DNA from 4 places in the Mesorhizobium loti R88b genome. Region 1 is predicted to be linked to each of the others. Evidence: predicted binding sites of a transcription regulator. Region 1 holds the regulator's gene; each other region holds the start of a gene.
What was found. Region 1 encodes PhoB, which activates phosphate uptake and scavenging genes when phosphate is short. Its sites were predicted from a motif close to TGTCATNNANCTGTCAT; they were not measured.

Region 1 (2,202 bases):
TGGCAATTGCAATGGCTGTGTCGGTCCATGTGCTGGCAGAACGACTTTGCAATGCCGAGCACACACCTCTGTGGCCGTGGCTCGCCGACGTTTATGAAAAGTCTGAGTGCCTGTCACACGCCGCAAGTGTTGAAAAGGCGAAGAGCGACGAAGCTAAAGTCGCCTCGATGGGTGTGGCCGATGCGATGGAAGGCTTGGGCCTGGAGCAAGCCAAGACTCATGACCTTGAACATGCTGACACCCACGTGAAAGAGCTTGCGCTGTCAGAATTAGGCGGGTGTGCCGGAGTGATAGGACTTTTGAAACAAATCGATAACAGCGATAAGCAATAAGTCGACGAACTGATCGTGCAAGCAATCTGTTTTGACTCCAGCCTCACCGCTCTCTCGAGAGCGATCAGATGCTCATCGGCCAGCATCAAGAACTGCATGATGTATTGCACGACTTCGGTGCAGGCGTTCGACAGCGCTGTGAGTTCGAAGCCGTGAGGCGACTTGGTGTCGGGCTGTATGACGGCCGGCCGTAGTAGCCCACGGCGGCGACGAGATTGGCGAGAAGCATCGCCTTCCTGCCCGGAGAACCTCCGTAGGACCTTCCGCGCCGAAAGACCTAATCTTCCCGGATCGCGTAACCCGCCCCACGGATGGTGCGGATCACATCCGGCATACGGCCATTGTTGACCGCCTTGCGCAGGCGGCCGACATGCACGTCGACCGTGCGCTCGTCGATGTAGATCGTCTCGCCCCAGACATTGTCGAGCAGCTGGCTGCGCGAGAACACGCGGCCGGGATGGCGCATCATGAATTCGAGCAGGCGGAATTCGGTCGGCCCGAGCCGGATCTCGCTTTTCTTGCGATAGACCCGGTGTGATTCACGATCGAGCACGATGTCGCCGACCTTGAGTACGCTGGACAGCACTTCCGGCTTGGCGCGGCGCAGCAGCGCCTTGATGCGGGCCATGAATTCCGGCGTCGAGAACGGCTTGACCAGATAATCGTCGGCACCGGTCGAAAGGCCGCGCACGCGGTCGCTTTCCTCGCCCCGCGCCGTCAGCATGATGATCGGCAGCCGCTCGGTCTCGGGCCGCATTCTTAGCCGACGACAGAGTTCGATGCCGGACACCGCCGGCACCATCCAATCGAGCACCAGAAGGTCGGGGACGTTTTCCTGCAGCCGGATTTCGGCTTCGTCGCCGCGCGTCACCACCTCGACCTGGTAACCTTCAGATTCCAGATTGTAGCGGAGGAGCACGCCTAGCGGCTCCTCATCCTCCACCACCATGATGCGTGGCGCGATCATCGGCTTGTCACCCTGTTATGCCGCCGGCGCCGACATTGCGGTCTCGTCCTGCTTCGGGCGATTGGCGGGCAGCTGCGTGCCGGTCAGCACATAATACGCATTTTCGGCGATGTTGGTCACGTGGTCGCCGATGCGCTCGAGATTCTTGGCGCAGAACAACAGATGAGTGCACGCCGTGATGTTGCGCGGATCTTCCATCATGTATGTCAACAGCTCGCGGAACACCGAGGTGTATTTGACGTCGATGCGCTCGTCGTCATTCCTCAGCTTGGCGAGTGCCGCGCCGTCACCCGCCGCATACTCCTCGACCACGCCATGCACCTGGATCAGCACCAGCTGCGCCATGGCATCGATGGAGTGCGACAGGTCGCGCGGCGTGGCGCTGAGACCGACGGTGCCGACGCGCTTGGCGATGTTCTTGGCAAGGTCGCCGATGCGTTCGAGGTCGCCGGCCATGCGGATCGAGCCGACGACATGGCGCAGATCGTCGGCCATCGGCTGGCGCTTGGCGATCAGCGTGATGGCGCGGTCGTCGAGTTCGCGTTGGCGGGCATCCATGATGGCGTCGTCGGAGACGACTCGCTGGGCAAGAGCATTGTCGGAGTTCAGCAGCGCCTTGGTGGCGCCGCCGACCATCGAGCCGGCGAGATCGCCCATATCGCTGATCAGCCTGCTGATTTGTCCGAGCTCCTCGTCGAAGGCTGCAACCGTGTGTTCGGCCATGATCCTGGTCCTCGTATGCGTGCGATCAGCCGAAGCGGCCGGTGATGTAGTCCTGCGTGCGCTTCTCGCGGGGCGAAGTGAAGATCTTCTCGGTCTTGTCGAACTCGACCAGTTCGCCCAGATACATGAACGCTGTCTGCTTCGAGACGCGCGCCGCCTGCTGCATGTTGTGGGTGACGA
Region 2 (2,202 bases), 710 kb from region 1:
AGGTGACTTGTGATGCTGGCCGTCGGCAGTTGCTCCCACCTTACAAGACTGAAGGCGATTGGTATCATCGGGAGTAGACCGTCGTTCAACGATCGTTCGGCCAAGGAATCCTTGATCTCGAAGCGTACCTCTTCCTGGGGACCGCCGTGATGCTGGACCTCAACCTTGTCATCGTCCTGCTGGCATTCGTGATATCGAGGTGACGCGGAAAGTCACCCCCGCCGGGGTGCGGCGGAGGTGACGTGTGATGCGGGCCGTTGCCTGTTGGCTCGCCTCACAAAGACTGCAGGCGGCTGAAATCTGCCGGCGTCGCCGGCCTTTCGACGATTGTGCGGCCGAGCGAATCCTTCATTTCGAAACGGCCGTTCTCGATCTCCTCCTTGGTGCCGTCGACATGTTCGACCTCGATCTTGTTGCCCTCTGCTTCGACCTTGTCGCCGGTCGCCGCATTGACGTGATGGCCGTTGTCGTCAGGGCCGTCGTCGTCGTGCTGGCCCGTGCCGGGTCCGGAATTGTTGGTGCCGCCGTGATCGTCACCGGCACCGTCGTCGTTGCCGCCGCCATCACCGCCGCCGCCACCGTTTCCGCTGCTGCCGCCACTTCCGCCCCCATCGCCACCGCCGCCCCCATCGCCACCGCCGCCATGTCCCCCATCCTTGGCATAAGCACTTGCGGCGACCACGCCGACCGCCGAGCCATGAAGCGCCAGTTGATAAGGGGCGATGGTCAACGCCAAGGCTGATGCCGCTCTCAATACCAGCCAACGGGTCGTGATCGATTTGCGCATCTCGGTTCCTTTCAATCATGCCGGCGGATCTCGAACCGGCGTTGCAGGTGCCGAGACCATCGCTGATTGAGAGACGTGATGTAACCGGCCCACGACCGATGCCGCGCCAGCCAAGACTTATGAAGGGACCGACCTCGGACCAAAGGCCCGGCGGCACACCGTCGCCAGAAAAACCTTTGCCGACGAGGCGGGTGCGGGTGCCGAATGAGCTTGCACGATTCTTAATGTCACGAAAATGTGATCAGCAGGCATTAGGGCTCGAAAGGTCACATCCAGCCACGCCAACAAGCCAGAGGACAGATCATGACCGACCACCGCTCCCCTGACAGCCGATTCCGCACCAGCCAGCTCGAGGAGAATGACGGCCCGGCCGTCAACCCAACGGACAACCGCACCATGGGCGAGATCATAGCCGCCAGGTTCTCGCGCCGGGACTTCCTCAGGGGGTCGCTGGCCGTCTCGGCCATTGCGGCCACGGTCAGCCCGCTCGCGCTTGTCGCCGCCGACGATGCCCGCGCCGCGGAAGGCTCGGCCTTCAAATTCGACGAGCTCCAGGCCGGCATCGACGACAAGCACCATGTCGCGCCGGGTTATGATGCCGACGTGCTGTTGCGCTGGGGCGATCCGCTGTTTGCCGATTCGCCGGAGTTCGATCCGACCAAGCAGTCGGCGCAGGCACAGGCCAGGCAGTTCGGCTACAACAACGACTATGTCGGCTACATCGCGATCGACGGCTCGGCCGAGCACGGCCTGCTGGTGGTTAACCACGAATACACCAACCCGCATTTGATGTTCCCGGGCATCGTCACGATCGTCGAGAAGGACGGCAAGAAGAAGCCCGAACTCGCGCTGCTGTCGAAGGAGCAGGTCGACGTCGAAATGGCGGCCCATGGCGGCACCATCGTCGAGATCCGCAAAGTGTCCGGCAAATGGCAAGTGGTGCGCGACGGCAAGCTCAACCGCCGCATCACCTCGACCACCGAAATGGCGATGTCGGGCCCGGTCGCCGGCCACGACCGCGTCAAGACCAATGCCGACCCATCCGGTACCAAGGTGTTCGGCACCATGAACAACTGCGCCGGCGGCGTCACGCCGTGGGGCACCTATGTCATGGCCGAGGAGAACATCCACGGCTACTTCGCCGGCGAACTGCCGGAAGGCCACAAGGAAGCCGCCAACTACAAGCGTCTCGGCATTCCGGAAGGCGCCTATGAATGGGGTGCGCATCACGACCGCTTCAACCTGGCCAGGGAGCCGAACGAACCCAACCGGTTCGGCTGGATCGTCGAAGTCGACGTCAACGATCCGACCTCGACCCCTCGCAAGCGCACCGCCATGGGCCGCTTCAAGCATGAGGGCGCCGAATCGATCGTCGCCAGGGATGGCCGCGTCGTCTTCTATCTCGGCGACGACGA
Region 3 (2,202 bases), 1.7 Mb from region 1:
CACGGCGATGGCCGTCAGCGGCAGGCTGAAGCCGGCGCCAGCCGCTGCCGCCAGCGCAAGCACCAGCGGCACCACTGCGCCAGTCAGGATTTCAGGCGCGAAGAACAGCGGGAAGGTGACGCGGCGCAGCCGTGCCCAACGAGCCTGGCGCGACCAGATTTCACCAAGCCTGCGCCGGCCGAGCGGCTGTTCGAAGGGCGCGGCGACGAGATTGACGCGCAGGCCAAGGCTGTTGACCAGCTTGGTCGCGGCGGCGTCCTCGGCGATTTCGGCGGCCAGCGCACGGATGCCGCCATTGGCATCAAGCATCGGCTTGTTCCACAGCATGCTCTTGCCCTGGGCAAAGCCCAGGCCGAGCGCCTCGCCGGCATACTGCCAGCGCGCCTGCAGCGTGTTGAGGAAGGCGCATTCGACTTCGGCCCAGAAACCATCCGGCCGTGAGCCGATCGGTGTCGAGCAGACAAGGCCGGTATCCGGCCGCCACGCCGCCATCAGATGCTGGACATAGTCTCTTGGCATAAGCACGTTGGAATCGGCAAGAATGACCCAGTTGTGCCGCGCGGCTTCCCAGCCCTTGACGCAATTGTTGAGCTTGGGATTGGCGCTGACGCGGTCGTCACCGATCAACAGCCGGGCCGGGACCTTCGGGAAACGGGCGATGGCTTGTCTGATCAGCCTGACCACCGGATCGTCGGCATGGGCGACGCAGAAGATGAGTTCGTAGCGCGGCCAGTCGAGCGAGAAGGCGCGCTCCAGCGTCTCCTGCGTGAACGGTTCGACGCCGCGCGACGGTACGATGATGGATACCAGTTGCGATTTGCTCGCCGGCGGCGCGATCGTGACGCGCCGTTTCAGCTGTGAAGCCGCGAGCATGATGCTGGCAGCGTTTACGACAATCAGAGCAGTCGAAAGCGAGGCGGCTATGACAGTGAGTTCCATCGAGATCTGGTCACTCCAGAAAAGACGGCCCGCATGACAGGCGTTTTCAACAGTCGAAAGAGCGCCGAGTCGCCCGGTTCGTGCACACCACCATTATCGTGTGTCACTTAAATGACATTCTTTGCCGGCACCTGCCCTTCGAGGACAGCCGCGACAAGACGCGCACGTTGACCTGCTTGCCGGGAGCGCCGAAGGTTCTGTTTGTTTGATCATGATCTTTTCCGAAAACCGGTTCCCACTTTTCGGGATCATGTTCGGGAATGTTTTGGAGCCGCTTATGTATCGCGCCGTCACGCGCAAGATCGAAGTTCAGGTCAGGCCGTTCTATCTTGAGGATCGCTCGGACCCTTCCGAGAACCGCTATGTCTGGGGCTATCAGATAACGATCGACAATCAGTCGGACGAATTCGTGCAGCTTCTGTCGCGCTATTGGCACATCACCGATGGCACCGGCCGGGTCGAGGAAGTGCGCGGGCCGGGCGTCGTCGGCGACCAGCCCGAACTCAATCCCGGCGACAGCTATCAGTATACATCGGGCTGCCCACTCTCGACGCCGTCAGGGATCATGGTCGGGCGCTATACGATGCGCAACAAGCGCGGCGAGACATTCGACATTGCCATCCCGGCGTTTTCGCTGGACCTGCCGGGGACAAGGCGGACGGTGAATTAGCCCCTTTCTCCCCGTCACTATACGGGGAGAAATGCCCGGCAGGGCAATGAGGGGCGGCGTCAACCTTCCGGAGATATGTCCATGACGAGGTCTGCGCGCGGCTACCTGCCAAAGTTCGCGCTGCCCCTCATCCGCCTGCCGGCACCTTCTCCCCGTATAGTGACGGGGAGAAGGAAGCTCCTTTACTGCGCTGCAAACTCCGCTGGGTCGAAGTCGTATTGCGTCGAGCAGAATTCGCAGGCGACATGGATGCCGCCATCCTCGGTCGAGTCCTTGATCTCCTGTGCGGAGAACCCCTCGAGGATACCGCGGATCTTAGCCCTGGAGCATGAGCACTGATCGGCAACGGGCACGCCGCCGAAGACGCGCACGCCATGCTCGTGGAACAGGCGATAGAGCAGCCGTTCGGCGCCGATCGTTGGATCGATCAGCTCGGTCGGCTCGATGGTGCCGAGCAGCGCCAGCAGCTCCTGCCAGGAATTGTCGGCCGGGTCATGGATCTCCTCGCGCGGATCGCCATCGCCACCCGGCAGGTCCGGCACGCGCATGCGCTCGGGCGACTGCGGCAGGAACTGCGCCAGGATGCCACCGGC
Region 4 (2,202 bases), 1.7 Mb from region 1:
GCCGGGCTTTTTGCCATTGAAGGGCGGATCCTGATTCAAGTTCGGCCAGTAAGCCTTTGGCAGATCGTCATATTTTCTGACGGTGCCGTCGGCATTTCTGGGGTACCAATGGCCTGGATCCGTATCGCGGGTGGCGTAGAAGGCGACCGCGTCGCGCAGCGTGTGGAAGGTGCCATTGTGGAAGAAGCTCTTGCGCAGCGCGACATTGCGCAGCGTCGGCGTCTTGAACAGGCCGCAATATTCGGACCGGCCACGAAAATCGGTGCGCAGCGGGCCGCACAGGCCGAGATCGATATAGGCGGGATCGGCATTGGCCGGGATGGAAGCGTTGCGCGGCACGGCGATGGCGATCAGGCCGAAATCGGTGAATTGCGGCGGCTCGCCGTCATTGGCCGGTTCACTCAGATGACAGCTGGCGCAATTGCCCTTGGTCTCGTCCTCGAACAGCGCACGGCCGCGCATTTCCTGCGTCGTGAGCTCAGCCTTGCCGGCGAGGAAGGCGTCGTAGCGGCTGGAATAAGGATAGAAGTCGGCGGCACTCTGCTCGAAGGTGCCGAGTGCCTCGGCTGCTGCGTCGAAGGCATCGCGGGGATGGTCGAAGACGTCGCCGCCGAAGGTTGCCTTGAACTCACCGGCATAGGCTGACTTGCGCAAGGCTGATGTGACGGCGGCCTCATCCTTGTTGGCCATCTCGAAGGGCGAGAGTAGCGGGATCTTCGCCTGGTCCCTGCCGTGGTCGGCGCGGCCGTCCCAGGTCAGGCCGCCGGTCGGGCCATTGTCGACGCTCTCGTCACCCTCGTCGTCGGAATCGTAGAAATGCTCGGTGAAGGCGGGTGCGGCCTGGAGATAGCGCAGCGAGGGAACGGCGCGCACGCCCGGCTGATCGACGTTCGGCCCGCCCATTTCGACCGGCGCCGAGGCCGGGCCGAAGGCATGATGCGGATCATGGCAGGATGAACAGGCCTGCCTGCCCGAGGCCGACAGCGCCGGGTCGAAGAACATTTTTTTGCCAAGCGCGGTGAGTGCCTGGGCGCGGGCGAAGGCGTCGGCGCGCGATAGCGGGCCGGGGTGGACGGTGCCGGTTCCGGCGCTGACTGTCGTGGCAGAGGAGATCGCGGCGATGGCCAGCATCGATGCCGCGATGGCGCGTTTTTTCCATTGTGCTGCTGGCATGTCGGCTGGTCCGTTTCTGTTCCGCCAATGTGGGACTGGGTTTGCTACGAATTGATGACCGTGCGTCTCGACTGCTCGTTCGGATAGGTCGTGATCCGTCGCGCCCCCTCTGTCCCGCCGACATTTCCTGCTATCCACACGCATCCGCCGAGATGTCACAAAGCTGACAAGCACCAGTCCTAGCGTCCAAAAGTTCCTCCAGCCACGAGGCGTCTTCCCATGACCAGGTCCTTTCTCTCGCTCTGCCTTGCCTCCACGGCCTTGGCATCGTTCGCCAACGCGGCCCATGCCGCCCCTCCCGGCTACGACAAGATCGACACCGTCGTCGTCCTCTATGCCGAGAACCGCAGCTTCGATAATCTCTATGGCGGCTTTCCCGGCGCCAATGGGCTGGCCAATGTCTCGGCCGACCAGGCGCGCCAGCTCGACCGTGACGGCAAGCCCCTCACCGAACTGCCGCCGGCCTGGGGCGGGCTGACCGCCAAGGGGGTGACGCCACCGGTGACCGAGGCGCAGTCGGCGCATCTCGCCAATGCCAGCTTCGCCATCGACGATGCCAGCGGCTTCAACGAGAAGACATCGGTCGTCACGCGCGACCTCTGGCATCGCTTCTACCAGGAGCAGATGCAGATCGATGCGGGCAAGAACGACAAGTTCGTCGCCTGGGCCGATTCCGGCGGTCTCGTCATGGGCCACTATGATGGCTCCGGCCTGCCGATGTGGGCGGTGGCGAAGAAATACGTCTTGGCCGACAATTTCTTCCAGGGCGCCTTCGGCGGCTCCTTCCTCAACCATTTCCAGCTCGCCTGCGCCTGCGCGCCGGTCTATCCGCACGCCGACACCAGCCCGGTGAAGGGGCAGATCGCCGTCGTCGAGGCCGATGGCAAGACGCTGAAGGTGGCCGACAATTCGCCGGCCTCGGCCCTTGGCGGCGCGCCGAAATTCGTCAATGACGGCGCCATCACGCCCGATTTCTACGCCGTCAACACCATGCAGCCGCCCTATCAGCCGAGCAACAACAAGCCGGCC

Region 2: EB235_RS04655 (PhoX family protein) is a predicted target of PhoB. The motif match lies at 1,013-1,029, and genes of this name have one in related genera.
Region 3: EB235_RS34285 (ceramide glucosyltransferase) is a predicted target of PhoB. The motif match lies at 1,040-1,056, and genes of this name have one in related genera.
Region 4: EB235_RS16405 (acid phosphatase) is a predicted target of PhoB. The motif match lies at 1,327-1,343, and genes of this name have one in related genera.

What each region holds. Positions count from the first base shown of each region.
Region 1 is NZ_CP033367.1:1,683,809-1,686,010, reverse strand. Features, by position in the region: gene EB235_RS08270 (hypothetical protein) at 1-332, shown strand, start outside; gene phoB (phosphate regulon transcriptional regulator PhoB) at 610-1,299, opposite strand; gene phoU (phosphate signaling complex protein PhoU) at 1,315-2,022, opposite strand; gene pstB (phosphate ABC transporter ATP-binding protein PstB) at 2,048-2,202, opposite strand, start outside.
Region 2 is NZ_CP033367.1:977,208-979,409, forward strand. Features, by position in the region: gene EB235_RS04650 (hypothetical protein) at 275-787, opposite strand; gene EB235_RS04655 (PhoX family protein) at 1,091-2,202, shown strand, end outside.
Region 3 is NZ_CP033367.1:7,143,872-7,146,073, forward strand. Features, by position in the region: gene EB235_RS34285 (ceramide glucosyltransferase) at 1-939, opposite strand, end outside; gene apaG (Co2+/Mg2+ efflux protein ApaG) at 1,217-1,609, shown strand; gene EB235_RS34295 (Hsp33 family molecular chaperone) at 1,792-2,202, opposite strand, start outside.
Region 4 is NZ_CP033367.1:3,363,225-3,365,426, forward strand. Features, by position in the region: gene EB235_RS16400 (cytochrome-c peroxidase) at 1-1,131, opposite strand, end outside; gene EB235_RS16405 (acid phosphatase) at 1,393-2,202, shown strand, end outside.